DNA from 3 places in the Priestia sp. 40 genome. Region 1 is predicted to be linked to each of the others. Evidence: a T-box and tRNA genes for the amino acid it is inferred to sense, from the RefSeq annotation. Region 1 holds a T-box; the other regions hold tRNA genes.
The links. A T-box is a leader RNA that pairs with one kind of tRNA and senses whether it is charged. The one in region 1 lies ahead of thrS (threonine--tRNA ligase), so its partner is inferred to be a tRNA-Thr.

Region 1 (10,330 bases):
ACCAATAAAGAAATTATATCAAAAATCATGAAACTTTTTAGAGACTGAAACGTAAAGTAAGAAAACTGTGCCTTGTAAAGGAGGGAGCGTTATGTTTGTTATTGTTATCGTTCGCGTGTTCATTTTCGCGCTTGTTGCTTACACACTATTAAAGCTGGTTCAGCATTTTCGCAGTCCAAAGCGGAAGCTTGTAGCAGCTCAGGAACATCAGCAATTTTTTGTTGTTGACGAAAAAACGAATATCCGCAAAAATTTTCTATTAACGTATAAAGGTATTTTATTTGAAGGAGAAAAATACAGCAATCCCAATGAACCAGAATCTTTGTCAATTACAATGGTGTTAACAGATCCATCTCGATTGCATGAACTGCAAAAACAAGATTTCAAGCTGATCGAAAGCCACGTACACGACATGTATCCAAATGCTCCTATTCGCTGGAAAAGCCCCGTTCGAGAATTTTTACACTGAGCACAAAATCATTTGTGCTCAGCTGATAACAAAAAAGAAAAGTAAGTCAAGAGCAGCAAGAATAGGAAAACCTACTTTAAACGATGTGTGCTTCGTTTTATGACGATAGCAATACATGCCGATCAGTCCTCCAAGAGCTCCTCCGATAGCCGCTACCGTCCACAGTGTGCTTTCGGCAATTCTCCACTCATGTCTTTTCGCTTTTTGTTTGTCTCTATACATCATTCCTACCCCTACTATATTAATAACAATAAAATAGGTAAGCAGCAGTTCATTCATGATATGTCCTCCAATAGCAAAAAAGCCTCATCATCTAAAGATGACGAGACTTTATAATCAATTACTTATCTAAGCCTTTTTTAGCAGCAGTTGCTAATTCAGCAAATGCTTTTTCATCAGCTACAGCTAAGTCAGCAAGCATTTTGCGGTTAACTTCAATACCTGCTAATTTTAAACCGTGCATTAAACGGCTATAAGAAAGACCGTTCATACGAGCAGCTGCATTGATACGTGTGATCCATAATTTACGGAAGTCACGTTTTTTCTGACGACGGTCACGATAAGCATACATGTGAGATTTCATAACTTGCTGATTAGCAACTTTATATAATCTATGCTTCGAACCGAAGAAACCTTTAGCTAATTTTAAAACTTTTTTACGACGTTTGCGTGTTACTGTACCGCCTTTTACGCGTGGCATAATTGTTTACCTCCTGTATTGTTTCTATCTCAACCCAAATTACTTAATGTTATCTAATAAGTGACGGATACGTTTGAAGTCACCTTTGCTTACTAAAGAACCTTTACGTAATTTACGCTTTTGTTTTGTAGATTTGTTAGCGAATAAATGGCTTGTGTAAGCACGAGCACGTTTTAATTTACCGCTTCCAGTCTTTTTGAAACGCTTTGCAGCGCCACGATGTGTTTTCATTTTTGGCATGGGGTGTTCCTCCTCGTTCTATTACTTTTCGTTTTTAGGTGCCAAGACTAAGAACATGCTGCGGCCTTCCATTTTAGGAGCCGATTCAACTGAACTTACATCTTCGCAAGCTTGTGAAAAACGTTCAAGTACTTTTTGGCCAATCCCTTTATGAGTAATGGCACGACCTTTAAAGCGAATAGACGCTTTCACTTTGTCACCTTTTTCAAGGAACTTGCGTGCGTTACGAAGTTTAGTGTTAAAATCATGTTCATCAATTGTTGGACTTAAACGAACTTCTTTTAAGTTTACAACTTTTTGGTTTTTACGAGCTTCTCTTTCTTTACGTTGTTGCTCATAGCGGAATTTACCGTAGTCCATAATACGACATACCGGCGGTTTCGCATTTGCAGCAACCATTACTAAGTCAAGATTTACTCGTGAAGCAATTTCTAATGCTTCATTTTTTGATTTAATTCCTAATTGTTCACCGTTTTGATCAATTAGACGAACTTCGCGAGCTCGAATGCCCTCGTTTACCATCATGTCCTTGCTAATAAGTAGCCACCTCCAAGGTTTAATGAGCGAATACGCTTGCTTAGACCAATTATTAACTCACACAAAAAAGTGTGAGTACATACTGCACCCACACTTCTATCGTTTTAATTAAGATACGATGTACCTGCTAACTGCTCTATGCGTCACTCAGGTGAGAAGCGGGTGCTTCTTCTTCTGTATAAACAAGTATTCAATTACTTAAGCTATTATAGTATCAACAAAGACAAAAGTCAATGATTTCGTTCTTTTTTCACAACAAAAGTTATTGTATCAAAGGAAAAACATTTATGCAACAGTTTTTTATAAATGTTGCATAAAAAAGCAGAGAATTTTAATTCTCTGCTTTTTTCATTAACGAGATGCTTCTGCTTTTACATTTTGTAAAAAGGCTTGGAAATCCACTGTTTCTGAATTCTGCTCACCATATTTACGTACGTTTACTGCTTTATCCTCTACTTCTTTATCCCCTACAACAAGCATATAAGGAATTTTTTGCATTTGAGCCTCACGGATTTTATAGCCAATTTTCTCATCGCGAGAATCAAGTTCCACACGAATACCCGCAAGCTGAAGCTGTTCTTGCACTTCTTTTGCATACTCAAGGTGAACCGTCGGTGATACCGGAATCACTTGAACTTGTACAGGTGCTAACCACGTTGGGAAAGCTCCTTTATATTCTTCGATTAAGAAAGCTACAAAACGTTCCATTGTTGACACCACGCCGCGATGAATAACAACCGGTCGATGCTGCTTTCCGTCTTCCCCTACATACGTTAAATCAAATCGTTCAGGAAGTAAGAAATCCAATTGAACCGTAGATAGCGTTTCTTCTTTACCAAGAGCCGTTTTAACTTGAACGTCTAGTTTTGGGCCGTAGAATGCCGCTTCGCCTTCAGCTTCATAATAATCAAGATCAAGCTCATCCATTGCGTCTTTTAACATACTTTGTGCTTTTTCCCACATTGCATCATCATCAAAGTATTTTTCTGTATCTTCAGGGTCACGGTAAGATAGACGGAATGAATAATTTTCAAATCCAAAATCTTTGTAAACCGCTTCAACTAAGCGAACCACACGAATAAATTCTTCTTTGATTTGATCCGGACGTACAAAGATATGCGCATCATTTAACGTCATGCCTCGAACGCGCTGAAGTCCTGATAATGCTCCTGACATTTCATAGCGGTGCATAGTTCCAAGCTCAGCAATACGAATTGGAAGCTCACGATAGCTGTGAATACCTTGTTTGTACACCATCATGTGATGAGGACAGTTCATTGGACGAAGAACAAGGTCTTCGTTATCCATTTCCATTGCAGGGAACATGTCATCTTGGTAGTGCTCCCAGTGACCAGACGTTTTGTAAAGTTCTACACTTCCAAGCACTGGAGTATAAACATGCTGATAACCAAGGCTCACTTCTTTATCTACAATATAACGCTCGATAATACGGCGGATTGTCGCACCTTTTGGAAGCCATAAAGGCAGACCTTGTCCTACTTTTTGAGAGTTCGTAAATAAGTTTAGCTCTTTACCAAGTTTACGGTGGTCACGTTCTTTTGCTTCTTCAAGAAGACGAAGATGCTCGTCTAAATCTGCTTTTGTAAAGAATGCTGTACCGTAAATACGCTGCAGCATTTGATTATCGCTGTCTCCGCGCCAATAAGCACCCGCCACGCTTAATAGTTTAAATTCTTTAATTTTGCCTGTTGACGGCACGTGCACGCCTCGGCAAAGGTCAAAGAATTCGCCTTGTTGATAAATCGTAACCTTTTCACCTGCTGGAATCGCATCGATCAATTCAAGCTTTAGCTCATCGCCAACTTCTTTAAAAAGTTGAATGGCTTCTTCACGAGAAACTTCTTTTCGTTCAATTTCAATGTTTGAATTAACGATTTTTTTCATTTCTTTTTCAATTTTACCTAAATCTTCAGGAGTAATTGATTCTTCCATATCAATGTCATAATAAAAACCGTTTTCGATAACCGGCCCTACACCCAGCTGTACTTTTGTATCTTTGTATAAACGTTTGATTGCTTGAGCCATTAAATGCGCTGTACTATGACGCATAATTTCAAGCGCTTCAGGAGCATCTTGCGTAATGATTTCAAGACTACCATCTTGTTCGATTGGCGTACGTAAATCCAGCAGCTCGCCGTTTACTTTGCCTGCTAATGCTTTTTTCTTTAATCCCGGGCTAATAGAAGCCGCAATATCTTCTGTTGATGATCCTTTTGGATACTCTTTAACAGCTCCATCAGGAAATGTCATTTTGATTACTTCTGACACAACTTTCCACTCCTTTAACATAACTAATAAACTTTTTGTAAAAACAAAAAACCCGTCCCTTATAAAAAGGGACGAGTTGTGTATACACGCGGTACCACCCTTGTTTCCTCTTCGTATCTTGGATAACCCAAAGAACCCGAAGCGGCTCGAGGTTTTATAACGGAAATTCCGTCAGTAATTACTAGAGGCTCTGCTCGTTTACTACTGAAGTTTAGAGGTGGTAAGGATATATTCCGTGTTAGGAGATTTTCAGCCTGGATCTCCCTCTCTACAAACCGTAAATATACACTCATGTCCTCATCATAACTTGTAACATATAGCTGTTTTTCAATATGCATTTATTATATTCATTTTCAAAATAGAAATCAACCTTTCACGTTATATTTTGCTTTTGATCAAACGGAAATTCATTTTTTTCGTATAACATCACTTTTTCTTGAAAGATATTTTGAATGGTGTAAACAAAATCATGGTCATGCTCGTCGCTATACAGATGAATACCAGCTGGAGATAAACTTAGCAAAGGCGCGATAATAGTCGAGTCTATGTATAATGATTCTTGTTTAGATAAAAAGGCCTCTGCTAGAGCTGCACATTCACGTTCAGGAACATATCTACGGTTGTGGTCGTACAATACAAACTTGTTTTTATTCAAGTGCATCACGTACACATCACCGGTAGATGACTGTCTTTCGTTAGCCGCTTGACGCAGCTGATGAATAAGAATTTGATAGTCTTGTTCAAGCTTATATTCATCAATCGCCAGCTCAGCATAATAGCGCAGCCGATCTTGATATTCTTTTAAACGGAATTGGAGAAAAGACTCAAAGGTGAATGTTACATTATGAATGAAGAAGTCTTGAAGCGCCTGGCGGATAAGCAATTCTCTTGGAAGAGAAAATATTTTTTGCGGAATTTCGTCTCTCTCTCCTTCCATAATCCCCCCCATAATTTGAAGCAGCAAATCTTGCTCTTCCTCTTCCGAATAAAAAAATTGTTCTTTTAATATGTTTACCATCATCTTTTTTTCTTTCTTTTTTAAAATCACGTGCGTTAATACAGGTATCACCATGTCTTGTAAAATGGCCTCTCGATTGTATGTCTCATCAATAACTAAAAGCTGATTATTCACCAGCTTCAAGCACTGTGAACCATATGATAAAGCGCTTTGCTTCGCGCATAAAGACTCATATACAACGACTGCGTCTTCTACATATTTAAAGAATATTTTCATTCCTCATAGCCCCCCTTTGGACACGCTTTATTAATGTATATGGGGCAACATGCAAAAAAATGAGCAAGTCGTTACAAGAAATGTAAAACGACCTGCTCATCTATTTCGTTTATTCTCTCCATTCATTTCAACAGGAATGGCTAGAGACTTAATTCGTTCCATGACACGAGCGGCTTTGAGCTCTTCCTGCTCGCCTCTTTGGGTATAAGTCAAATGATGTTGAAGCTCTTTAAAATTTAAATTCGAGCTGAAAAATGTGGGCAAATTTTCGAGCATGCGGAATTGTAAAATGGTTCCGAGCACATCGTCTCGCATCCAGCTCGTTACGGATTCTGCTCCGAGATCATCAAGCATAAGAACCGGTACTTTTTTGACATACTCTATTTTCTCATTAAAGCTTTGATCTTGAAACGAACCTTTTAACTCACGCAAAAACTCCGGAACATACAGAATGGTAGATTTCACTTTCTTTTCGGCTAACGCATTGGCAATTGCTCCAAGAAAATACGTTTTTCCCACACCAAACGAACCGTGTAAATATAAAGCTTTCATTTTCTTGTTTGGCTCATATTCTCGCACAAAATCTCTTACTAGTTTAATCGCTTCAAATCTTCCCTGCTCAATTTCAATATCAGACATTGTTGCCTGTAAAATTTCTTTCGGCACGTACATACACTGAATAAAAGATTCTTGTTCTTTTCGCTCATCTTCTTGTACTTTTCTAGGACAGCGTTCATATTGCAAATCAATATTACGGCCTTTTACAACCAGCTGAGGGTGGTATCCTTTCACCATGTTGACACAGCTTTGCAGAGAAGGACACTTGTCACAGCATTTGCTTTGGTCGATAAATTCATGCATCTTCATCAGGCCTCGGTCAACCATTTGCTCATCTAACTCACGGCGATGCTCTTGCAAAAATGTTTTAACTTCAGGATTAGACAGGATACTGTTTCTTAATGCTTCTAAGCGTGCTTTAAAATCTTTTTTGTTCACTAACTGATTTAGTGAATCATTGATAGGCTTCATCTTTTTCACCTCATCTCTATCATACCTGCTTTTTATTCTTTATGCTTTTGTTTTAGCTCTTGATCTAACTGCTTGAGCTCTTCTTGTAGCTTTCGTTTTTCTTCTTCAAATCCGTCCACTTCTTTTGAAGGCTGCTTTTTCTCTTCTTTTTCTTCATCGCTCAGCCACTCTGGCACCATTTCTTTACGCACAATTTTTCGTCCGGTCGTTTTTTTATTTTGCTTTGCTTCGGTCCAGTTTTGATATTCTTTCTGTTCATTTTTAGCTAAATTCATGGCATCTTGAACAGTTTGTACCTTTTTGCGCGCCCAGTGTCCAGCAATTTTCTCTACATAGCTCTTAGATAATTTCATATCGGATCTTAGCATAACATAGTAAATTAGAACATTTACTACCCCTGGTGAAAGCTTTTGATTAAACATCACTTCTTCAATCATTTGCAAATCTGCTTTTGAAGGCTCTGCTCCCCCGGAAAACTCAATCAAAAGCTGTCGAGGAGAAGTCACTTCAAGCTGTTGAATGAGCTGCTCTTCTTTCGTCTGCGGCTGCTTTTCCTGCATAGTGCGAAGCATAGGCGGCTGAATTTGTTCGCTTAGATTTGGAAGTGCTTCTCCATTTTCAAATTGGTAAAAGGACTGTGCTGCTTTTCTAAGCAATTCAATATCAACTTGATCGTTCTCATTTAGCGAATCGAGCACCACATTTTTCATTTGAAGAGGATCGATACCATATAAAAAAGCTAGCTTTTCAATTGCTTGTTTTACTTTAGATGTAATGGACCTTTTCGAAATCATTGAATCTGTTAGGCCTGCTAAAAATAAATCAAAATCAAAGGAATCCGGGCTCATCTCAATAGAAGCACGGTTTGAAGAATCCATAAAGTCCGTTTGAGCATCAGGAGAAAATACATCCTTGCTTTCAGACTGAAAACTTGGAGCCAGCTCCGTTGCTTTAACTGATTTAAATACATCGTTAAATGAATGCGTCACATCTTTGAACGATTGGTCATCCACGAGTGAATCCGAAAAATAATTTTTTACTTTTTGAAAGATGGATTTTCCTAGTCGGTTATATAAATATACATTTAACACACCATCGTTAAAGAACTGATGGGGCGTAAGAGGAGGAATGAGCTCATAAATGAACACACGAACATCATCTTCTTCCTTAATATATGTTTTTAACAAACCAATGCCTTCTAATTTTAACCGCTCATGGTAAATAGCTTTCAAATTAATTTGCATCATCGACATTAGATGATGATGTGTAGACTCTTTTCCCCATAAACGATCTTGTTCCAGCTCGCTCCATAGCGTCATATACAAACCAAAACACGTCGTGCCCACCAGCGGCTGATAGAGCATGGTTAAAATCCTTCGGTCGTATTCCTGCAGTATGCCGTTCGAACGAACAACATAACGATCGACCGGTATCATTTCTTTCCAATGTTGTTCTTTCATGTCGTTCCCTACCTACTTTTAAAGTAATAGAAATGACAAAAAAAGAGCCTAAAGAATACTTCAATAGCTCTTTTACAGTCGTTCCTTCTTAATTAAATCTTTTAATTCATCAATAAATACATTGATGTCTTTAAATTGTCGGTATACAGAAGCAAATCGAACATAAGAGACTTCATCGATAGCAGCTAATCGCTCCATCACCATTTCTCCTACCACATCTGACTGCACCTCTGATGTACCCTGACTGCGCAGTTCTGTTTCAATATCGTGCACGGTATCTTCTAATTGTTTTAAGCTTACTTGGCGTTTTTCACACGCCTTAATTAACCCTCGAAGGATTTTGTCTTTGCTGAACTCTTCTCTCGCTCCATCTTTTTTTACAACAATTAACGGAAGTTCTTCTACTTTCTCAAAAGTTGTAAAACGATAGTGACACTCTTCGCATTCACGTCTTCTACGAATAGAGCGGCCTTCTTCTACAGGGCGCGAGTCCAGCACTCTCGTTCCATTGTAATGACAGGATGGGCACTTCATATTCTCAGCTCCAATAATAAACCTTGTTTTTCTTTTTATTTTCTCTTATACAAGTTAATTTCCATCTATGTTAGGCGGCTATTCGCCATTTATTATGATTTTTATCATCATTTCCTTTAACAAACACGCTGCTGTATTAAAGGATTTGCTTTATTCCATCTTATAGAAAACAAGGCTTGAATACAAGTAAAGGAAAAGGAATTTCCCCATTTTATTTCCTGAAATTCAAAAATGATAAGGAACTTACGAAGAAAGAGGAATAAGTTTTTGATCAAAGCTCTTATAAAGCGTACGTACAAGTTCTTTGCTAAAACCAAAATCAACCGGCATCACTTTTGATTCTGTTGTAGCAGAAAAATCGATAGCGGTTTCAAGAGGACGTACGTTAATAATGGTAATCACAACAAAAGCTTTTCTTCCTTTTACAACGTTTAAGCTAATTTCTCCTCGTTCTTCATACGCAGCAAGTATCTCTATCCCTTGCATGTGCTTCAACATTTCATGCACTTGCTTAAATGCATTTCCAGCCGTTGTTTTGTAATAATGCGTTTTTAGAGTCGGATCTGAATGGTGATCGCTTGTTTCTACATGATTAGAAAATAAAGATTTAACTGCTTGTACTACCCCCATGTTGTTATCCCCTTTGTTTTTGCTTATTAAAAATTTATATACTAAAAAGAGGTGTGTAATACACCTCTTAACTTACGTAATCAATCGACACTATTAAAGTGCATTCGCTTTAGTTTGTTTTACCTGAACAGGACCCATTCCACGTGGTAATTCAATTGTTTCACGTGTCTGTGCACTTAGAGCATCTGCAATATAATCTGCTGCGATTGTAGGATCTAAATGACCACAAGTATAAACATCGATACTTGCATAACCATGCTCTGGGAAGCTGTGAATCGTTAAATGTGATTCTGAAATAATAACAACGCCACTTACACCTTGAGGTGCAAATTTATGGAACGCTACTTCGCGAACTTCCGCACCAGATTTTAAAGCTGCATCAACAAACGTTTTTTCAATATAATCAATATCATTTAACTTATCGAAATCGCATCCCCATAATTCTGAGATGACATGACGACCCATTGTTTCCATAATGATATTTCCCCCTTTAACAATTTTTAATCGTTAAACATGAAGTTCTTTCGCCATATAGCATGTTAACTACCACGGGGGAAAGTTAGTCCAAAGAGGTCCTAACCCTTTAAGTAGCCACATCACCGAAAGGTACACAAGAAGTTCACGAAACATAGTATACTTTGTTTACATTTATTTTGCAATACGTGTTTTGATTTTATTAAAGATTGTTCTTGCAGATAGACCTATACAAATTACCCCTGTATTCTCGTGAGACAGTGTGTAAAAGCTGCTAAACGACTATTAATTTTTATTAAAATTGAGGAAAATAAACACCCCTTTGCATACTTATCTTATTGCTTTTCCCTATTCTTTTGAATAAAAACAAAAAAAACAGGGCGATAGCTCCCTGTTTTTTTAAAAGCAATCAATAGCTTTCTTAGCTTACTCTTATTTTTGATCCATTACGCATTTCTGCAGCAATATATCTTACCAAATCGACTACGCGCTGAGAGTAGCCCCACTCGTTATCGTACCAAGCTAACACTTTAATTTTATGATCTTCCATTACGATCGTGGATAGTCCATCTACAATAGCTGAATGAGGATTTGTATTAAAGTCAATTGATACGAGTGGTTCCATTGTTAAATTTAAAATATTCTTTAACGGTCCTTCAGCAGCTTTAATAAACGCTAAATTAACATCTTCCATCGTCACAGGTTTCCTTACATCCACAACTAAATCGACAAGC
Region 2 (10,330 bases), on a different contig from region 1:
GCTAATACCGGATAGGATCTTCTCCTTCATGGGAGATGATTGAAAGATGGTTTCGGCTATCACTTACAGATGGGCCCGCGGTGCATTAGCTAGTTGGTGAGGTAACGGCTCACCAAGGCAACGATGCATAGCCGACCTGAGAGGGTGATCGGCCACACTGGGACTGAGACACGGCCCAGACTCCTACGGGAGGCAGCAGTAGGGAATCTTCCGCAATGGACGAAAGTCTGACGGAGCAACGCCGCGTGAGTGATGAAGGCTTTCGGGTCGTAAAACTCTGTTGTTAGGGAAGAACAAGTACGAGAGTAACTGCTCGTACCTTGACGGTACCTAACCAGAAAGCCACGGCTAACTACGTGCCAGCAGCCGCGGTAATACGTAGGTGGCAAGCGTTATCCGGAATTATTGGGCGTAAAGCGCGCGCAGGCGGTTTCTTAAGTCTGATGTGAAAGCCCACGGCTCAACCGTGGAGGGTCATTGGAAACTGGGGAACTTGAGTGCAGAAGAGAAAAGCGGAATTCCACGTGTAGCGGTGAAATGCGTAGAGATGTGGAGGAACACCAGTGGCGAAGGCGGCTTTTTGGTCTGTAACTGACGCTGAGGCGCGAAAGCGTGGGGAGCAAACAGGATTAGATACCCTGGTAGTCCACGCCGTAAACGATGAGTGCTAAGTGTTAGAGGGTTTCCGCCCTTTAGTGCTGCAGCTAACGCATTAAGCACTCCGCCTGGGGAGTACGGTCGCAAGACTGAAACTCAAAGGAATTGACGGGGGCCCGCACAAGCGGTGGAGCATGTGGTTTAATTCGAAGCAACGCGAAGAACCTTACCAGGTCTTGACATCCTCTGACAACTCTAGAGATAGAGCGTTCCCCTTCGGGGGACAGAGTGACAGGTGGTGCATGGTTGTCGTCAGCTCGTGTCGTGAGATGTTGGGTTAAGTCCCGCAACGAGCGCAACCCTTGATCTTAGTTGCCAGCATTTAGTTGGGCACTCTAAGGTGACTGCCGGTGACAAACCGGAGGAAGGTGGGGATGACGTCAAATCATCATGCCCCTTATGACCTGGGCTACACACGTGCTACAATGGATGGTACAAAGGGCTGCAAGACCGCGAGGTCAAGCCAATCCCATAAAACCATTCTCAGTTCGGATTGTAGGCTGCAACTCGCCTACATGAAGCTGGAATCGCTAGTAATCGCGGATCAGCATGCCGCGGTGAATACGTTCCCGGGCCTTGTACACACCGCCCGTCACACCACGAGAGTTTGTAACACCCGAAGTCGGTGGAGTAACCGTAAGGAGCTAGCCGCCTAAGGTGGGACAGATGATTGGGGTGAAGTCGTAACAAGGTAGCCGTATCGGAAGGTGCGGCTGGATCACCTCCTTTCTAAGGATTTTTACATGACGTACGTTTTGACACTTTGTTCAGTTTTGAGAGTTCAATCTCTCAATTATAGAAAGCATACTACTTTCTTCTTATTAGATAAGAAGAATTTTGGTTGCGATTGTTCTTTGAAAACTAGATAACAGTAATTGCTGAGGAAAAGTGAAACTTTTCTTTAATCAAACCAATAAATAACACAACAGTATGTTGTACCATTTATTCGCTAATGGTTAAGTTAGAAAGGGCGCACGGTGAATGCCTTGGCACTAGGAGCCGATGAAGGACGGGACTAACACCGATATGCTTCGGGGAGCTGTAAGTGAGCTTTGATCCGGAGATTTCCGAATGGGGAAACCCACTGTTCGTAATGGAACAGTATCTTTATCTGAATACATAGGATATTGAAGGCAGACCCGGGGAACTGAAACATCTAAGTACCCGGAGGAAGAGAAAGCAAATGCGATTTCCTGAGTAGCGGCGAGCGAAACGGAATTAGCCCAAACCAAGAGGCTTGCCTCTTGGGGTTGTAGGACACTCTATACGGAGTTACAAAGGAACGAAGTAAATGAAGCGACCTGGAAAGGTCCGTCGAAGAAGGTAACAACCCTGTAGTTGAAACTTCGTTCCCTCTTGAGTGGATCCTGAGTACGGCGGAACACGTGAAATTCCGTCGGAAGCTGGGAGGACCATCTCCCAAGGCTAAATACTACCTAGTGACCGATAGTGAACCAGTACCGTGAGGGAAAGGTGAAAAGCACCCCGGAAGGGGAGTGAAAGAGATCCTGAAACCGTGTGCCTACAAGTAGTCAGAGCCCGTTAACGGGTGATGGCGTGCCTTTTGTAGAATGAACCGGCGAGTTACGATCCCATGCAAGGTTAAGCTGATAAGGCGGAGCCGTAGCGAAAGCGAGTCTGAATAGGGCGTTTAGTATGTGGTTGTAGACCCGAAACCAGGTGATCTACCCATGTCCAGGGTGAAGTTCAGGTAACACTGAATGGAGGCCCGAACCCACGCACGTTGAAAAGTGCGGGGATGAGGTGTGGGTAGCGGAGAAATTCCAATCGAACCTGGAGATAGCTGGTTCTCTCCGAAATAGCTTTAGGGCTAGCCTCATGTTGTGAGAGTCTTGGAGGTAGAGCACTGATTGGACTAGGGGCCCCCAACGGGTTACCGAATTCAGTCAAACTCCGAATGCCAAAGACTTATCCATGGGAGTCAGACTGCGAGTGATAAGATCCGTAGTCAAAAGGGAAACAGCCCAGACCACCAGCTAAGGTCCCCAAGTATACGTTAAGTGGAAAAGGATGTGGAGTTGCTTAGACAACCAGGATGTTGGCTTAGAAGCAGCCACCATTTAAAGAGTGCGTAATAGCTCACTGGTCGAGTGACTCTGCGCCGAAAATGTACCGGGGCTAAACGTATCACCGAAGCTGTGGATTGACATCTTTGATGTCAGTGGTAGGAGAGCGTTCTAAGTGCTGTGAAGTCAGACCGTAAGGACTGGTGGAGCGCTTAGAAGTGAGAATGCCGGTATGAGTAGCGAAAGACAAGTGAGAATCTTGTCCACCGAATGCCTAAGGTTTCCTGAGGAAGGCTCGTCCGCTCAGGGTTAGTCGGGACCTAAGCCGAGGCTGAAAAGCGTAGGCGATGGCCAACAGGTTGATATTCCTGTACCACCTCCCCGCCGTTTGAGTAATGGGGGGACGCAGTAGGATAGGGTAAGCGCGCTGCTGGATATGCGCGTTCAAGCAGTTAGGCTGATGAGTAGGCAAATCCGCTCATCATAAAGGCTGAGCTGTGATGACGAGGGAATTATAGTACCGAAGTTCCTGATTCCACACTGCCAAGAAAAGCCTCTAGCGAGGCGGGAGGTGCCCGTACCGCAAACCGACACAGGTAGGCGAGGAGAGAATCCTAAGGTGATCGAGAGAACTCTCGTTAAGGAACTCGGCAAAATGACCCCGTAACTTCGGGAGAAGGGGTGCTCTGGTAGGGTGTATAGCCCGAGAGAGCCGCAGTGAATAGGCCCAGGCGACTGTTTAGCAAAAACACAGGTCTCTGCGAAGCCGCAAGGCGAAGTATAGGGGCTGACGCCTGCCCGGTGCTGGAAGGTTAAGAGGAGGGGTTATCCTTTGGGAGAAGCTCTGAATCGAAGCCCCAGTAAACGGCGGCCGTAACTATAACGGTCCTAAGGTAGCGAAATTCCTTGTCGGGTAAGTTCCGACCCGCACGAAAGGCGTAACGATCTGGGCACTGTCTCAACGAGAGACTCGGTGAAATTATAGTACCTGTGAAGATGCAGGTTACCCGCGACAGGACGGAAAGACCCCGTGGAGCTTTACTGTAGCCTGATATTGAATTTTGGTACAGCTTGTACAGGATAGGTAGGAGCCTGAGAAGCCGGAGCGCTAGCTTCGGTGGAGGCGTCGGTGGGATACTACCCTGGCTGTATTGAAATTCTAACCCGCGGCCCTGATCGGGCCGGGAGACAGTGTCAGGTGGGCAGTTTGACTGGGGCGGTCGCCTCCTAAAATGTAACGGAGGCGCCCAAAGGTTCCCTCAGAATGGTTGGAAATCATTCGTAGAGTGTAAAGGCACAAGGGAGCTTGACTGCGAGACCTACAAGTCGAGCAGGGACGAAAGTCGGGCTTAGTGATCCGGTGGTTCCGCATGGAAGGGCCATCGCTCAACGGATAAAAGCTACCCCGGGGATAACAGGCTTATCTCCCCCAAGAGTCCACATCGACGGGGAGGTTTGGCACCTCGATGTCGGCTCATCGCATCCTGGGGCTGTAGTCGGTCCCAAGGGTTGGGCTGTTCGCCCATTAAAGCGGTACGCGAGCTGGGTTCAGAACGTCGTGAGACAGTTCGGTCCCTATCCGTCGTGGGCGTAGGAAATTTGAGAGGAGCTGTCCTTAGTACGAGAGGACCGGGATGGACACACCGCTGGTGTACCAGTTGTCTTGCCAAAGGCATCGCTGGGTAGCTATGTGTGGACGGGATAAGTGCTGAAAGCATCTAAGCATGAAGCCCCCCTCAAGATGAGATTTCCCATAGCGCAAGCTAGTAAGATCCCTGAAAGATGATCAGGTTGATAGGTCAGAGGTGGAAGCGTGGCGACATGTGTAGCTGACTGATACTAATCGATCGAGGACTTAACCAAAACTTTAAAAGCGTAAGCTTTGCTCAGCAAACTGTTACCTAGTTTTGAGAGAACAAAACTTTTAAAAAAGTCTTGCTTTCTTTATCAAATCATGTATAATATAATATGTCTGGTGGCGATAGCGAAGAGGTCACACCCGTTCCCATACCGAACACGGAAGTTAAGCTCTTTAGCGCCAATGGTAGTTGGGACTTTGTCCCTGTGAGAGTAGGACGTTGCCAGGCTATTATTATTCCACAGTAGCTCAGTGGTAGAGCTATCGGCTGTTAACCGATCGGTCGTAGGTTCGAGTCCTACCTGTGGAGCCAACTGGCCCGTTGGTCAAGCGGTTAAGACACCGCCCTTTCACGGCGGTAACACGGGTTCGAATCCCGTACGGGTCACCATTTATTTTTATCTACATAATAGTGGAGGATTAGCTCAGCTGGGAGAGCACCTGCCTTACAAGCAGGGGGTCGGCGGTTCGATCCCGTCATCCTCCACCACCGTGCCGGTGTAGCTCAACTGGTAGAGCAACTGACTTGTAATCAGTAGGTTGGGGGTTCAAGTCCTCTTGCCGGCACCATTTATATCGGAGGGGTAGCGAAGTGGCTAAACGCGGCGGACTGTAAATCCGCTCCTTCGGGTTCGGCAGTTCGAATCTGCCCCCCTCCACCATCTTTATTGGGCTATCGCCAAGCGGTAAGGCAACGGATTTTGATTCCGTCATGCGTTGGTTCGAATCCAGCTAGCCCAGCCATAGAGAGCCATTAGCTCAGTTGGTAGAGCATCTGACTTTTAATCAGAGGGTCGAAGGTTCGAGTCCTTCATGGCTCATTTTAATAAGCGGAAGTAGTTCAGTGGTAGAACACCACCTTGCCAAGGTGGGGGTCGCGAGTTCGAACCTCGTCTTCCGCTCCATTTCTATATAAAAAAAGATATTGGGGCCTTAGCTCAGCTGGGAGAGCGCCTGCCTTGCACGCAGGAGGTCAGCGGTTCGATCCCGCTAGGCTCCACCATACATATGAACGTACAACCTTTAAGCAAATTGCTTAAAGGTTTTTTTGTGCAGTTTCTACAAATTAGAATTGTATATATATTCAAAAAAGTGTCGAGTTGAGCCATCGCTCATTTAGCCGTTACAATAAGAGAGTAGCAACATTTGTGATGGGGGGACATATTATGAATAAGCTTTCAATTATTGGAGTACCAATGGATTTAGGTCAAACTCGCCGTGGGGTCGATATGGGGCCAAGTGCGATACGATATGCAGGTGTCATTGAACGCATCGAGAATATTGGCTATAGTGTAGAAGATAAAGGGAATATTGAAATTGCCTTAGCTGAACGAGTACATAGTGATGAAAATACAAACTTAAAGAATTTAAAAGCTGTAGCAGATGCTAGCGAGAGGCTTGCTCAGACCGTAAGTGATGTTATTACAAATAAAAGGTTTCCTTTAGTGCTAGGGGGAGATCACAGTATCGCTATCGGAACACTAGCAGGAGTAAGTCGTCATTATAAAAACTTGGGCGTGATTTGGTATGATGCACACGGAGATTTGAATACAGCAGATACGTCTCCTTCAGGAAATATTCACGGTATGCCATTGGCGGCAAGTATAGGTGTAGGAGACGAAGCATTGACTCGAATTGGTGGTTATACACCTAAAGTTAAGCCTGAAAATATTGTGATTATCGGAGCACGTTCTTTAGATGAAGGAGAAAAAGAGCTAATAAAGGAAAAAGGCATTAAAGTGTATACGATGCATGAGATAGATCGAATGGGCATGACAAAAATAATGGAAGAAACAATTTTATATTTGCAGGATAAAACAGATGGCGTTCATCTATCACTCGATTTAGACGGACTGGATCCACATGATGCACCTGGAGTAGGAACACCAGTTATCGGTGGAATAAGCTATAGAGAAAGTCATTTAGCTATGGAGATGTTGGCAGAATCTCAGCTAATCACTTCTGCTGAGTTTGTGGAAGTGAATCCTATTTTAGATGAACGGAATAAAACAGCTACCGTAGCTGTTGCATTAATGGGCTCACTTTTAGGAGAAAAATTAGTATAAAACATTAATACCTACCAAAAGGTACATGAAATATATATGAAGATAAAAAAAAAGAAGCTCTTAGTTCAGATTCGAGAGCTTCTTTATATAGAGAAAAACTTTTCATATTCATTTAATAAACCATCTAGCTCTGAACTTACTCTCACCACTGTTAGTGATGATAAAGGGTTTTCTGCTGCAAGAGTGACCATGTTATTTCTACATTCTTCAATTTGATTCAAAAGGTTCTCTTTTGTATGAGTCAAGCTTTCCACTCCTCTTCTTTTCATCTATACTAATTACATAACCTACGTACGATCTTTTTAAACGTATTTGACAAATTTTTGTTAAAATAATTAAGCATAAGTGAAACTTTATGATAAAGTACACGTATATATACTATCCCGCAATGGGCGGAGGTAACCGTTACATGGATTTATTATTAAAAAGGAAAATAAAAAAAGTAAAAAAAGGTGACCAGGATGCGTTTGCTGACATAGTAGAATATCACAAGGATAAACTTTTTCATCTATGTTATCGAATGTTAGGAAACCGGGAAGAGGCGCAAGACGCTGCACAAGAAGCGTTTATTCGAGCCTATGTAAATATTCATAGCTATGACACAAGTAAAAAGTTTTCCACCTGGTTATATCGAATTGCTACAAATCTTTGTATTGATCGAATTCGTAAAAAAAAGCCAGACTATTATTTAGATGCAGAAGTAGCCGGGACCGACGGGTTAAATATGTACTCTCAAATAGCTGCCGATCAGGCCTTACCAGAGGAAGAACTAGAGCAAGTAGAATTGCAAGAATTCATTCAGTCGGAAATATTAAAGCTACCTGAGAAATATCGAACTGTCATTGTCCTAAAATATATAGATGAGCTGTCGTTAAAAGAAATCAGCGATATTTTAGACCTGCCGCTTGGTACGGTAAAGACTAGAATTCACAGAGGACGTGAAGCTTTAAGAAATCGACTTCGCCACTTGTAAGGAGTGAACTAAGAATGAAATGTCCAAAAATGTATGTAAATCTCATTCATGAACATTTAGATGGAGATATTACAAAAGAAAATGAACTATTATTAAAAGAGCATTTGCATCAATGCAAAGGTTGTCAGCAGCATATGCATCAGTTAAAAAGAACCATTGCATTTGTGCAAAGCACTTCTCATATAGAATTACCTATGAACTTTACAGCAGGTGTTATGGCTGGGTTACCACGTGAGAAGAATCGAATTCGAATGAATAGATGGTTTACAAACCACCCGATTCTTAGTGCAGCTGCTGTATTTGTGCTGTTAATGTCCGGCACGGTGTTTTCAGCTTGGGAAACGGATGAAGACTTTTCTGTTTCAAAGCAGCCGAACCTAGTCATTCACGATAAAACAGTCGTTGTACCAAAAGGTGAGACCGTTAAAGGTGATATTACTGTGAGAAATGGCGATATTAAAATTGAAGGAAAAGTAGATGGAAACGTTACTGTTATACATGGTGATAAGTACCTAGCTTCTGCAGGAGAAGTGACAGGCAATATTGAAGAGTTAGACAAGATTTTTGACTGGGTATGGTATAATGTCAAAACTCATGCCAAACAAGCTGTTGACTTTTAATAGTTGAAACATAAAACCGTCCACTTATCTTGTTAGAGAGGAACAGTGGACGGTTTTATTTATATAAAAAGAAGGCTACATTATATAGGAACAAGGATTTAAAAATAAGATGTAATTTACAGTGTAATTTTGTTTTATGGTATAATAAAACGGTTATGTTATCTTTATTACATATATAGAGGAAGTGAGAAGATGCCTATTGGAGACCTGCCAATCCTCTCATATTTAGGAAAAATTGTTGATGTTCTCCTGGTATGGTTCGTCATATATAAATTAATTATGGTCATAAGAGGTACAAAAGCAGTACAGCTTTTAAAAGGAATCACGGTGATTTTAGTTGTCCGCTTTATAAGTAACTTCCTTGGACTAAATACGCTACAATGGTTAATGGACCAAGCGTTAACGTATGGGTTTTTAGCTATCATTATTATCTTCCAGCCAGAGCTGCGCCGAGCGCTTGAACAGCTTGGGAGAGGACGTTTGTTTTCACGCAGTAATTTGCCTGAAGAAGATGAACGTACCGTTACGATTGAGGCGATTATAAAAGCAACGCATTATATGGCTAAAAGACGCATAGGTGCATTGATCTCAATCGAAAGAGAGACGGGTATGGGTGATTATATTGAAACAGGTATACCGCTCAACTCTAATATTTCTTCTGAATTATTAATCAACTTATTTATACCGAATACACCACTTCATGATGGAGCAGTTATTTTACAGCGGGATCAAGTAGCCGCTGCAGCATGTTACTTACCTTTATCTGAAAGTCCTTTTATTTCAAAAGAATTAGGTACTCGCCATCGTGCTGCTGTAGGAATAAGTGAAGTAACAGATAGTGTGACTGTCATTGTATCTGAAGAAACTGGAGGCATTTCTGTTACCAAAAATGGTGAATTGTATCGTGAATTGACAATTGATACATTGAGAGAAATGCTAGAAAAAGAATTAGTCACAACTTCTAAAGCAACTTCTTCCACTCGTTGGCAATGGAGGTTGAAGAAGAATGGATAAATTGATGAATCGATCGTGGGTTATGAAAATTATCGCGTTGCTGTTAGCCTTCATGTTATATTTATCTGTTAATTTAGATGATGGTGCGAGTTCATCAAATAAGTTTCTGAACCGAAGCAGTTCTGCCAACACTGGAGTAGAAACATTAACAGATGTTCCGGTTCAAGTATCCTACAATGAGAAGAACAGAATTGTAAGAGGTGTTCCGGATACGGTTATTATGACACTGGAAGGTCCTAAAAATATTTTGGCTCAAACAAAGCTACAAAAAGATTATCAAGCTTATATTGACCTTGATAATTTAAGCTTAGGGCAGCATAGAGTCAAGGTTCAGTATCGAAATATCTCTGATAATTTAAACGTAGTGGTTAAGCCTGATATTGTAAACGTAACAATTGAAGAACGCGATTCAAAACAGTTTTCAGTAGAGGCAAGCTATGATAAAAACAAAGTCAAGAATGGATATGAAGCAGGGGAAGCAACCGTTAGTCCAAGAGCCGTCACGGTAACGGGCGCATCAAGTCAATTGGATCAAGTTGCTTATGTGAAAGCTATTATTGATTTAGATAATGCTTCAAAAACAGTTACAAAACAAGCAACTGTTGTCGCACTAGACAAGAATTTAAATAAATTGAATGTAACAGTTCAACCAGAAACGGTCAATGTAACAATCCCGGTGAAAAATATTAGTAAAAAAGTGCCGATCGATGTGATTCAAGAAGGCACGCCAGGCGACGGTGTCAACATTACGAAGCTAGAGCCTAAAACAGATACAGTGAAAATTATTGGTCCATCTGATTCTTTAGAAAAAATCGATAAAATTGATAATATTCCAGTCGATGTTACCGGTATTACGAAATCTAAAGATATTAAGGTGAATGTCCCTGTTCCAGACGGAATAGATAGTGTAAGTCCTAAACAAATTACCGTTCATGTGGAAGTAGACAAACAAGGTGATGAGAAAGACGCAGAAGAAACGGACGAAAGTACAGCTGAGACTAAGTCATTTAAGAATTTGCCGGTTTCTTTAACTGGTCAATCCTCAAAGTACACGTATGAACTGCTTTCTCCTACTTCAGTAGATGCGGATGTAAAAGGACCAAAATCTGATTTAG
Region 3 (10,330 bases), on a different contig from region 1:
GAGCTTTCGGAAGCCCTTATGTCGATTCTAACCGAGCGTACGTAACTGAAAAGACAACACAAGCTGTACAGTTCATTTATTTAAAGCCTTCACTTTCAGAAGAACAGGCTTATAAACTAACTAAATCCCTAAGTGACATGTTCATTCAAATTCACGGCGGCGAAGCAACCTATCAAGTCATTAACTAATGTACGCAAATATAGCGTCTATCTTTTCAAGATAGACGCTATATTTGCGCTAAAAATAAAAAACGCAACATCTCAGCTTTGAAAGCGAGACACTGCGTTGTGATAACAATATGTATGGAGCGGGTGATGAGAATCGAACTCACGACATCAGCTTGGAAGGCTGAGGTTTTACCACTAAACTACACCCGCAAATATTATCAAAATTTGTCGACCGATAAGTAAAAATAAAAACAGGAATCATCCTGTCAAGTAAAGCTAAAGTACCGATGGTCGGGGTCGAACCGACACTCCCGAAGGAACACGATTTTGAGTCGTGCGCGTCTGCCAATTCCGCCACATCGGCAAAATAAAAAAGGCAAGTTAAAATAATAAATGGTGCCGAGGGCCGGACTTGAACCGGCACGGTAGTCACCTACCGCAGGATTTTAAGTCCTGTGTGTCTGCCAATTCCACCACCCCGGCAGCTTGTAAATAAATGGAGGCGGCAACCGGATTTGAACCGGTGATAAAGGTTTTGCAGACCTCTGCCTTACCACTTGGCTATGCCGCCATTTACTCAAGACTAAGTAACTTTATTAAAATTAAATTGGAGCGGAAGACGAGGTTCGAACTCGCGACCCCCACCTTGGCAAGGTGGTGTTCTACCACTGAACTACTTCCGCAAATATGGCTGGGCTAGCTGGATTCGAACCAACGCATGACGGAATCAAAATCCGTTGCCTTACCGCTTGGCGATAGCCCAATATTGGAATATGCATATCGTTTATAAATGGGGCGACTGATGGGAATCGAACCCACGAATGCCGGAACCACAATCCGGTGCGTTAACCACTTCGCCACAATCGCCACGTATATATGCAATGTTATTTTTATAATTGGCAGGGGCAGTAGGAATCGAACCCACACTGACGGTTTTGGAGACCGTAGTTCTACCTTTAAACTATGCCCCTGTAAATGGTGGAGGGGGGCAGATTCGAACTGCCGAACCCGAAGGAGCGGATTTACAGTCCGCCGCGTTTAGCCACTTCGCTACCCCTCCACAATAACTGTGGTGCCGGCAAGAGGACTTGAACCCCCAACCTACTGATTACAAGTCAGTTGCTCTACCAGTTGAGCTACACCGGCATTTTAAAAACAAATGTTTTTAAAATGGTGGCTCGGGACGGAATCGAACCGCCGACACAAGGATTTTCAGTCCTTTGCTCTACCAACTGAGCTACCGAGCCTTATTAAATTTAAAATGGCGGTCCCGACGGGAATCGAACCCGCGATCTCCTGCGTGACAGGCAGGCATGTTAACCGCTACACCACGGGACCACTTGGTTGCGGGGACAGGATTTGAACCTGCGACCTTCGGGTTATGAGCCCGACGAGCTACCGAACTGCTCCACCCCGCGATGATAATAGATAATATATGGTGGAGGATGACGGGATCGAACCGCCGACCCCCTGCTTGTAAGGCAGGTGCTCTCCCAGCTGAGCTAATCCTCCACTATTATGTAGATGAAAATAAATGGTGACCCGTACGGGATTCGAACCCGTGTTACCGCCGTGAAAGGGCGGTGTCTTAACCGCTTGACCAACGGGCCACTGTGCTAATTAAATGAAAATGGCGGAGAGCAAGGGATTTGAACCCTTGAGACAGCGTTAACCGCCTACACGATTTCCAATCGTGCTCCTTCGGCCACTCGGACAGCTCTCCAAATGGCTCCACAGGTAGGACTCGAACCTACGACCGATCGGTTAACAGCCGATAGCTCTACCACTGAGCTACTGTGGAATAATAACAGCCTGGCAACGTCCTACTCTCACAAGGACAAAGTCCCAACTACCATTGGCGCTAAAGAGCTTAACTTCCGTGTTCGGTATGGGAACGGGTGTGACCTCTTCGCTATCGCCACCAGACATATTATATTATACATGATTTAATAAAGAAAGCAAGACTTTTTTTGAAAAGTTTTGTTCTCTCAAAACTAGGTAACAGTTTGCTGAGTAAAGCTTACGCTTTTAAAAGTTTGGTTAAGTCCTCGATCGATTAGTATCAGTCAGCTACACATGTCGCCACGCTTCCACCTCTGACCTATCAACCTGATCATCTTTCAGGGATCTTACTAGCTTGCGCTATGGGAAATCTCATCTTGAGGGGGGCTTCATGCTTAGATGCTTTCAGCACTTATCCCGTCCACACATAGCTACCCAGCGATGCCTTTGGCAAGACAACTGGTACACCAGCGGTGTGTCCATCCCGGTCCTCTCGTACTAAGGACAGCTCCTCTCAAATTTCCTACGCCCACGACGGATAGGGACCGAACTGTCTCACGACGTTCTGAACCCAGCTCGCGTACCGCTTTAATGGGCGAACAGCCCAACCCTTGGGACCGACTACAGCCCCAGGATGCGATGAGCCGACATCGAGGTGCCAAACCTCCCCGTCGATGTGGACTCTTGGGGGAGATAAGCCTGTTATCCCCGGGGTAGCTTTTATCCGTTGAGCGATGGCCCTTCCATGCGGAACCACCGGATCACTAAGCCCGACTTTCGTCCCTGCTCGACTTGTAGGTCTCGCAGTCAAGCTCCCTTGTGCCTTTACACTCTACGAATGATTTCCAACCATTCTGAGGGAACCTTTGGGCGCCTCCGTTACATTTTAGGAGGCGACCGCCCCAGTCAAACTGCCCACCTGACACTGTCTCCCGGCCCGATCAGGGCCGCGGGTTAGAATTTCAATACAGCCAGGGTAGTATCCCACCGACGCCTCCACCGAAGCTAGCGCTCCGGTTTCTCAGGCTCCTACCTATCCTGTACAAGCTGTACCAAAATTCAATATCAGGCTACAGTAAAGCTCCACGGGGTCTTTCCGTCCTGTCGCGGGTAACCTGCATCTTCACAGGTACTATAATTTCACCGAGTCTCTCGTTGAGACAGTGCCCAGATCGTTACGCCTTTCGTGCGGGTCGGAACTTACCCGACAAGGAATTTCGCTACCTTAGGACCGTTATAGTTACGGCCGCCGTTTACTGGGGCTTCAATTCAGAGCTTCTCCCAAAGGATAACCCCTCCTCTTAACCTTCCAGCACCGGGCAGGCGTCAGCCCCTATACTTCGCCTTGCGGCTTCGCAGAGACCTGTGTTTTTGCTAAACAGTCGCCTGGGCCTATTCACTGCGGCTCTCTCGGGCTATAAACCCTACCAGAGCACCCCTTCTCCCGAAGTTACGGGGTCATTTTGCCGAGTTCCTTAACGAGAGTTCTCTCGATCACCTTAGGATTCTCTCCTCGCCTACCTGTGTCGGTTTGCGGTACGGGCACCTCCCGCCTCGCTAGAGGCTTTTCTTGGCAGTGTGGAATCAGGAACTTCGGTACTATAATTCCCTCGTCATCACAGCTCAGCCTTAATGATGAGCGGATTTGCCTACTCATCAGCCTAACTGCTTGAACGCGCATATCCAGCAGCGCGCTTACCCTATCCTACTGCGTCCCCCCATTACTCAAACGGCGGGGAGGTGGTACAGGAATATCAACCTGTTGGCCATCGCCTACGCTTTTCAGCCTCGGCTTAGGTCCCGACTAACCCTGAGCGGACGAGCCTTCCTCAGGAAACCTTAGGCATTCGGTGGACAAGATTCTCACTTGTCTTTCGCTACTCATACCGGCATTCTCACTTCTAAGCGCTCCACCAGTCCTTACGGTCTGACTTCGCTGCACTTAGAACGCTCTCCTACCACTGACATCAAAGATGTCAATCCACAGCTTCGGTGATACGTTTAGCCCCGGTACATTTTCGGCGCAGAGTCACTCGACCAGTGAGCTATTACGCACTCTTTAAATGGTGGCTGCTTCTAAGCCAACATCCTGGTTGTCTAAGCAACTCCACATCCTTTTCCACTTAACGTATACTTGGGGACCTTAGCTGGTGGTCTGGGCTGTTTCCCTTTTGACTACGGATCTTATCACTCGCAGTCTGACTCCCATGGATAAGTCTTTGGCATTCGGAGTTTGACTGAATTCGGTAACCCGTTGGGGGCCCCTAGTCCAATCAGTGCTCTACCTCCAAGACTCTCACAACATGAGGCTAGCCCTAAAGCTATTTCGGAGAGAACCAGCTATCTCCAGGTTCGATTGGAATTTCTCCGCTACCCACACCTCATCCCCGCACTTTTCAACGTGCGTGGGTTCGGGCCTCCATTCAGTGTTACCTGAACTTCACCCTGGACATGGGTAGATCACCTGGTTTCGGGTCTACAACCACATACTAAACGCCCTATTCAGACTCGCTTTCGCTACGGCTCCGCCTTATCAGCTTAACCTTGCATGGGATCGTAACTCGCCGGTTCATTCTACAAAAGGCACGCCATCACCCGTTAACGGGCTCTGACTACTTGTAGGCACACGGTTTCAGGATCTCTTTCACTCCCCTTCCGGGGTGCTTTTCACCTTTCCCTCACGGTACTGGTTCACTATCGGTCACTAGGTAGTATTTAGCCTTGGGAGATGGTCCTCCCAGCTTCCGACGGAATTTCACGTGTTCCGCCGTACTCAGGATCCACTCAAGAGGGAACGAAGTTTCAACTACAGGGTTGTTACCTTCTTCGACGGACCTTTCCAGGTCGCTTCATTTACTTCGTTCCTTTGTAACTCCGTATAGAGTGTCCTACAACCCCAAGAGGCAAGCCTCTTGGTTTGGGCTAATTCCGTTTCGCTCGCCGCTACTCAGGAAATCGCATTTGCTTTCTCTTCCTCCGGGTACTTAGATGTTTCAGTTCCCCGGGTCTGCCTTCAATATCCTATGTATTCAGATAAAGATACTGTTCCATTACGAACAGTGGGTTTCCCCATTCGGAAATCTCCGGATCAAAGCTCACTTACAGCTCCCCGAAGCATATCGGTGTTAGTCCCGTCCTTCATCGGCTCCTAGTGCCAAGGCATTCACCGTGCGCCCTTTCTAACTTAACCATTAGCGAATAAATGGTACAACATATTGTTGTGTTATTTATTGGTTTGATTAAAGAAAAGTTTCACTTTTCCTCAGCAATTACTGTTATCTAGTTTTCAAAGAACAATCGCAACCAAAATTCTTCTTATCTAAGTAAGAAGAAAGTAGTGTGCTTTCTATAATTGAGAGATTGAACTCTCAAAACTGAACAAAGTGTCAAAACGTACGTCATGTAAAAATCCTTAGAAAGGAGGTGATCCAGCCGCACCTTCCGATACGGCTACCTTGTTACGACTTCACCCCAATCATCTGTCCCACCTTAGGCGGCTAGCTCCTTACGGTTACTCCACCGACTTCGGGTGTTACAAACTCTCGTGGTGTGACGGGCGGTGTGTACAAGGCCCGGGAACGTATTCACCGCGGCATGCTGATCCGCGATTACTAGCGATTCCAGCTTCATGTAGGCGAGTTGCAGCCTACAATCCGAACTGAGAATGGTTTTATGGGATTGGCTTGACCTCGCGGTCTTGCAGCCCTTTGTACCATCCATTGTAGCACGTGTGTAGCCCAGGTCATAAGGGGCATGATGATTTGACGTCATCCCCACCTTCCTCCGGTTTGTCACCGGCAGTCACCTTAGAGTGCCCAACTAAATGCTGGCAACTAAGATCAAGGGTTGCGCTCGTTGCGGGACTTAACCCAACATCTCACGACACGAGCTGACGACAACCATGCACCACCTGTCACTCTGTCCCCCGAAGGGGAACGCTCTATCTCTAGAGTTGTCAGAGGATGTCAAGACCTGGTAAGGTTCTTCGCGTTGCTTCGAATTAAACCACATGCTCCACCGCTTGTGCGGGCCCCCGTCAATTCCTTTGAGTTTCAGTCTTGCGACCGTACTCCCCAGGCGGAGTGCTTAATGCGTTAGCTGCAGCACTAAAGGGCGGAAACCCTCTAACACTTAGCACTCATCGTTTACGGCGTGGACTACCAGGGTATCTAATCCTGTTTGCTCCCCACGCTTTCGCGCCTCAGCGTCAGTTACAGACCAAAAAGCCGCCTTCGCCACTGGTGTTCCTCCACATCTCTACGCATTTCACCGCTACACGTGGAATTCCGCTTTTCTCTTCTGCACTCAAGTTCCCCAGTTTCCAATGACCCTCCACGGTTGAGCCGTGGGCTTTCACATCAGACTTAAGAAACCGCCTGCGCGCGCTTTACGCCCAATAATTCCGGATAACGCTTGCCACCTACGTATTACCGCGGCTGCTGGCACGTAGTTAGCCGTGGCTTTCTGGTTAGGTACCGTCAAGGTACGAGCAGTTACTCTCGTACTTGTTCTTCCCTAACAACAGAGTTTTACGACCCGAAAGCCTTCATCACTCACGCGGCGTTGCTCCGTCAGACTTTCGTCCATTGCGGAAGATTCCCTACTGCTGCCTCCCGTAGGAGTCTGGGCCGTGTCTCAGTCCCAGTGTGGCCGATCACCCTCTCAGGTCGGCTATGCATCGTTGCCTTGGTGAGCCGTTACCTCACCAACTAGCTAATGCACCGCGGGCCCATCTGTAAGTGATAGCCGAAACCATCTTTCAATCATCTCCCATGAAGGAGAAGATCCTATCCGGTATTAGCTTCGGTTTCCCGAAGTTATCCCAGTCTTACAGGCAGGTTGCCCACGTGTTACTCACCCGTCCGCCGCTAACGTCATAGAAGCAAGCTTCTAATCAGTTCGCTCGACTTGCATGTATTAGGCACGCCGCCAGCGTTCATCCTGAGCCAGGATCAAACTCTCCGAAGAAATGTTTGACTTGCTCATTTAAAAAATAAAAATTAACGTTGACGTTTGTCGCTTTGTTCAGTTTTCAAAGTTCAACCGCCGCTCTTAAGCGACTTTTTAATCTTACCAGTTTATCTCTTTCTTGTCAACAACTTTTTCAAGAATTTTTTTCAAGTTTTTGATAAATTTAGTATCGCTCATCGGCGACGTATATAAATTTACCACGGATATTTTAAAGCGTCAATAGATTTTTTAAAATAAATGGTGTTTTTTTAGAAAAAGCTTTTATCAAGGATAAACCAATGCTGTCAATTTATACGTCGGGGTATCTATACATCATAGTCGAGCCGTATCAGATACCCCTTATCTCTCTATCATTTCGCCACATAGTGTCTATGGTACAAACTCTTTCCTTTGGTTTCTACTTTTTTCACCATAATGATGTCTTTTTCAATTAAAAACTCAAGCAGTATTCCTAAATCAATAGCATAAGGTCGTATTTCCGGATGATGAACAAGTTCATTAAACGTCCATTCCTGCTTTTCACTTTTCATAATATGAACAAGATGCTTCGCACCCAGTTCAGTTTTTTTATTTACTAGAAATTCACTCGCTAAGAAAAGCAGCTCTAAACGCTTACTAACCTCTTCTTGGCTAATAATTAACTCTTCGTAAAGACGATGGATTTCAGGTTCTATTTTTTTCACTTGGTTCCACACTGTCACTTCTGGGTGAAATCCATTTTCCAGTACAGACAGTCGTGCTAAATGATGAAGAGCATGAATCACATGATTGAATGCATCTAAATAATGATTAGACGTATAGAAGTCTTTTCCTTCTTTAAATCGACGAATCAGCTTAGCAAACTCGATCCCTATTCTCGTTGTCCGATCTTCTTTAGGGAAATCAATCAAGCGTTTCTTTAAGTTTTCCATATATTCATTTCGATCAAATAACACTTTACCATTTAAGATCCAATCAATAATACGGCGGTTCGTCCCATTCATAATCCATTCACTCATTTGCTGTTCAGAAGCCATATAAAGTGCTGCACGCTCATTTTCATATTCGTATTGTTTAATAAAAAGAGACGTTTCTGTCGTTTTGGTCACAATAAATAAGATAGCATCCAAATTATCCGTCACTGGAGATTCCGATTTCTTTTTTTCAATCAGCAGAATACCTAGTGTGTCTTTATTGCTGGCTCTTTCTTGGTATATTGGCCGTAAAACATCTTCCATTTTGAGCTCTCCTAACTGTAATAGACAAATATTTTTCGAAAAATTGAAGGGTATGGACTAAGATTTCTTTTTTTATTATATACGATGTATAACGGATATCCCACTCAGAATTATGGAAATCATTCAGAAAGCTCAAAAACCAACGATAATTTTCTGAAGATTCATTTTTTATTATCATTCACTGTCTCACTCTATGATATATTGGTAACAGGGGGGATACTGATGGGGATAAAGTATTCAAATAAAATTAACAAGATTCGCACGTTTGCACTCAGCCTGATCTTTGTTGGTTTCATTGTTATGTATGGGGGAATCTTCTTTCGGTCTTCAGTCTGGCTAATGACTATTTTTATGCTTCTGGGGCTGCTGTGCATCGTAGCTAGTACCGGCGTTTATTTCTGGATTGGCATGCTTTCTACAAAAGCGGTTCAAGTAACCTGCCCTACATGTCAAAAGCAAACCAAAATGCTAGGGCGCGTAGATATGTGCATGTATTGCAACGAGCCGCTTACGCTTGACCGGTCTCTTGAAGGAAAACAATTCGATGAAAAGTATAATAGAAAAAAACAAAAAGAAAGCTGATAGTATCACTACTATCAGCTTGTTAATGCGCTTTTTTAGCCGTACAATCAGGACACGTTCCGTAAATTTCCATTCGGTGGTGACTAATATCAAAGTCAGTAATATGAGCGGCCAGCTTTTCTACTTCGTCTAAACCAGGATAATGAAAATCCACAATTTTTCCGCAGCTTTCGCAAATCACATGGTAATGCTCTGTTGTAACATAATCAAACCTGCTTGATGCATCACCGTACGTTAGTTCCTTTACAATACCTACTTCGCGAAATACTCTTAAATTATTGTAAACGGTTGCTACACTCATATTTGGAAACTTACCTTCCAGCGCTTTATAAATATCATCTGCTGTTGGATGTGTCATGGAATTGATTAAATACTCTAAAATAGCATGACGTTGTGGTGTAATACGAACGCCAGTACCTTTTAACGTTTCAAGGGCTTCTTGTAAATGATTTGACACGTCATGCACCCCTCTTCTGTAAGTATTATTACTTTATAATTCTTATAATTAGTCTACATGTTTTACCCACGTTTTGTCAACTTGATGCCTATTCCTATTTTATGTAATAAGTAGAAATTATTCATATATTTTATGCAAAAAAAGAAGTGTGGAAGTCAATCCACACTTTTAAATATATTAACATCTGAGGAGGTATGCCCTACACTGATATTGTATGTTCAAAGACTAAAACTGCTCTAGTTATCTGCCTGTTTTTATGCCATTTTTTCTTTAATAAATGATAAAGCTTCTTCCACATGCCCTTTTACCCGAACCTTGCGATACTCTTTTACGAGCATTCCTTCTTTACTAATGATAAAAGTGGAGCGTTCAATGCCCATATATTCTTTTCCAAAGTTTTTTTTCAGCGTCCATACTCCATACTCTTCAGCTACGCTGTGATCTTCGTCAGCCAACAGTAAGAACGGCAGGCCGTGCTTATCAATAAACTTATGGTGTTTGTCGATTGGATCCGGGCTCACTCCTAGAATCACCGCATCTAGCTCTTCAAAATTTTCATGCTGATCTCTGAAATCACAGGCTTCTGTTGTACAGCCTGGCGTCATATCTTTCGGATAAAAATACAGCACGACGTTTTTCCCTTTCATCGAAGCGAGTGATACTTGCTCTCCATTTGTAGACATCAATACAAAATCAGGTGCTTTTTCTCCAACTACAGCTGTCATATTTATCTTCTCCTTTACGCTTTTCATTTTCTTTGAATAGCGTACCCAATATCGGATAAGATGACAAGTTTAAGTGCGGGTGACAGTTCGCATCACAAAGATTGCAGGCATAATATAGCCGATAAACGCTTCAAAAGTTGCAAACAATTTCCCAATTCCAACCGGATACATATCTCCATATCCTACTGAAAATAACGTCGCTGCGCTAAAATACATGCTGTTAAACAGCGTGTAAAAATAGTGACCTTCATGTTCAAATCCTCCGCTTAACACCGGAATACTTCCCATTTCACACACCGTATAAATAAGGCTAAATCCCAATAAAACTGTGATATATGAATAAAACAAGACAAAGAAATGACCAATTGAGAAAAAATGAAATTCTCCAAGTTCTTTTTCAAAGAGAAACTTCATACTACCAATTACAAA

Region 2: it encodes a tRNA-Thr, which carries the amino acid that the T-box ahead of thrS (threonine--tRNA ligase) is inferred to sense. The anticodon was not compared.
Region 3: it encodes a tRNA-Thr, which carries the amino acid that the T-box ahead of thrS (threonine--tRNA ligase) is inferred to sense. The anticodon was not compared.

Annotation. Positions count from the first base shown of each region.
Region 1 covers NZ_JBMPZA010000005.1:1,412,588-1,422,917, forward strand. The annotation lists gene ACO1DI_RS08395 (hypothetical protein) at 92-469, shown strand; gene ACO1DI_RS08400 (DUF1294 domain-containing protein) at 488-748, opposite strand; gene rplT (50S ribosomal protein L20) at 810-1,169, opposite strand; gene rpmI (50S ribosomal protein L35) at 1,209-1,409, opposite strand; gene infC (translation initiation factor IF-3) at 1,431-1,934, opposite strand; ribosomal protein L20 leader region at 2,004-2,126, opposite strand; gene thrS (threonine--tRNA ligase) at 2,298-4,256, opposite strand; T-box leader at 4,300-4,548, opposite strand; gene ytxC (sporulation protein YtxC) at 4,609-5,469, opposite strand; gene dnaI (primosomal protein DnaI) at 5,566-6,498, opposite strand; gene ACO1DI_RS08435 (replication initiation and membrane attachment family protein) at 6,531-7,958, opposite strand; gene nrdR (transcriptional regulator NrdR) at 8,031-8,492, opposite strand; gene ACO1DI_RS08445 (hypothetical protein) at 8,736-9,122, opposite strand; gene speD (adenosylmethionine decarboxylase) at 9,216-9,596, opposite strand; gene ACO1DI_RS08455 (glyceraldehyde-3-phosphate dehydrogenase) at 10,018-10,330, opposite strand, start outside.
Region 2 covers NZ_JBMPZA010000023.1:70,776-81,105, reverse strand. The annotation lists rRNA gene ACO1DI_RS23770 (16S ribosomal RNA) at 1-1,386, shown strand, start outside; rRNA gene ACO1DI_RS23765 (23S ribosomal RNA) at 1,612-4,547, shown strand; rRNA gene rrf (5S ribosomal RNA) at 4,656-4,771, shown strand; tRNA gene ACO1DI_RS23755 (tRNA-Asn) at 4,781-4,855, shown strand; tRNA gene ACO1DI_RS23750 (tRNA-Glu) at 4,859-4,933, shown strand; tRNA gene ACO1DI_RS23745 (tRNA-Val) at 4,957-5,032, shown strand; tRNA gene ACO1DI_RS23740 (tRNA-Thr) at 5,037-5,112, shown strand; tRNA gene ACO1DI_RS23735 (tRNA-Tyr) at 5,121-5,204, shown strand; tRNA gene ACO1DI_RS23730 (tRNA-Gln) at 5,212-5,286, shown strand; tRNA gene ACO1DI_RS23725 (tRNA-Lys) at 5,291-5,363, shown strand; tRNA gene ACO1DI_RS23720 (tRNA-Gly) at 5,373-5,447, shown strand; tRNA gene ACO1DI_RS23715 (tRNA-Ala) at 5,470-5,545, shown strand; gene rocF (arginase) at 5,709-6,608, shown strand; gene ACO1DI_RS23705 (aspartyl-phosphate phosphatase Spo0E family protein) at 6,692-6,862, opposite strand; gene sigW (RNA polymerase sigma factor SigW) at 7,018-7,581, shown strand; gene ACO1DI_RS23695 (anti-sigma factor family protein) at 7,596-8,201, shown strand; gene cdaA (diadenylate cyclase CdaA) at 8,394-9,215, shown strand; gene ACO1DI_RS23685 (CdaR family protein) at 9,208-10,330, shown strand, end outside.
Region 3 covers NZ_JBMPZA010000015.1:524,632-534,961, forward strand. The annotation lists gene ACO1DI_RS17520 (B3/B4 domain-containing protein) at 1-188, shown strand, start outside; tRNA gene ACO1DI_RS17525 (tRNA-Gly) at 304-377, opposite strand; tRNA gene ACO1DI_RS17530 (tRNA-Leu) at 450-531, opposite strand; tRNA gene ACO1DI_RS17535 (tRNA-Leu) at 562-650, opposite strand; tRNA gene ACO1DI_RS17540 (tRNA-Cys) at 665-738, opposite strand; tRNA gene ACO1DI_RS17545 (tRNA-Gly) at 776-850, opposite strand; tRNA gene ACO1DI_RS17550 (tRNA-Gln) at 856-930, opposite strand; tRNA gene ACO1DI_RS17555 (tRNA-His) at 959-1,034, opposite strand; tRNA gene ACO1DI_RS17560 (tRNA-Trp) at 1,065-1,138, opposite strand; tRNA gene ACO1DI_RS17565 (tRNA-Tyr) at 1,144-1,227, opposite strand; tRNA gene ACO1DI_RS17570 (tRNA-Thr) at 1,238-1,313, opposite strand; tRNA gene ACO1DI_RS17575 (tRNA-Phe) at 1,339-1,414, opposite strand; tRNA gene ACO1DI_RS17580 (tRNA-Asp) at 1,430-1,505, opposite strand; tRNA gene ACO1DI_RS17585 (tRNA-Met) at 1,509-1,585, opposite strand; tRNA gene ACO1DI_RS17590 (tRNA-Val) at 1,604-1,679, opposite strand; tRNA gene ACO1DI_RS17595 (tRNA-Glu) at 1,703-1,777, opposite strand; tRNA gene ACO1DI_RS17600 (tRNA-Ser) at 1,799-1,890, opposite strand; tRNA gene ACO1DI_RS17605 (tRNA-Asn) at 1,894-1,968, opposite strand; rRNA gene rrf (5S ribosomal RNA) at 1,978-2,093, opposite strand; rRNA gene ACO1DI_RS17615 (23S ribosomal RNA) at 2,204-5,139, opposite strand; rRNA gene ACO1DI_RS17620 (16S ribosomal RNA) at 5,366-6,917, opposite strand; gene ACO1DI_RS17625 (nucleotidyltransferase-like protein) at 7,271-8,137, opposite strand; gene ACO1DI_RS17630 (YgzB family protein) at 8,360-8,719, shown strand; gene perR (peroxide-responsive transcriptional repressor PerR) at 8,742-9,176, opposite strand; gene bcp (thioredoxin-dependent thiol peroxidase) at 9,431-9,901, opposite strand; gene ACO1DI_RS17645 (ion channel) at 9,971-10,330, opposite strand, start outside.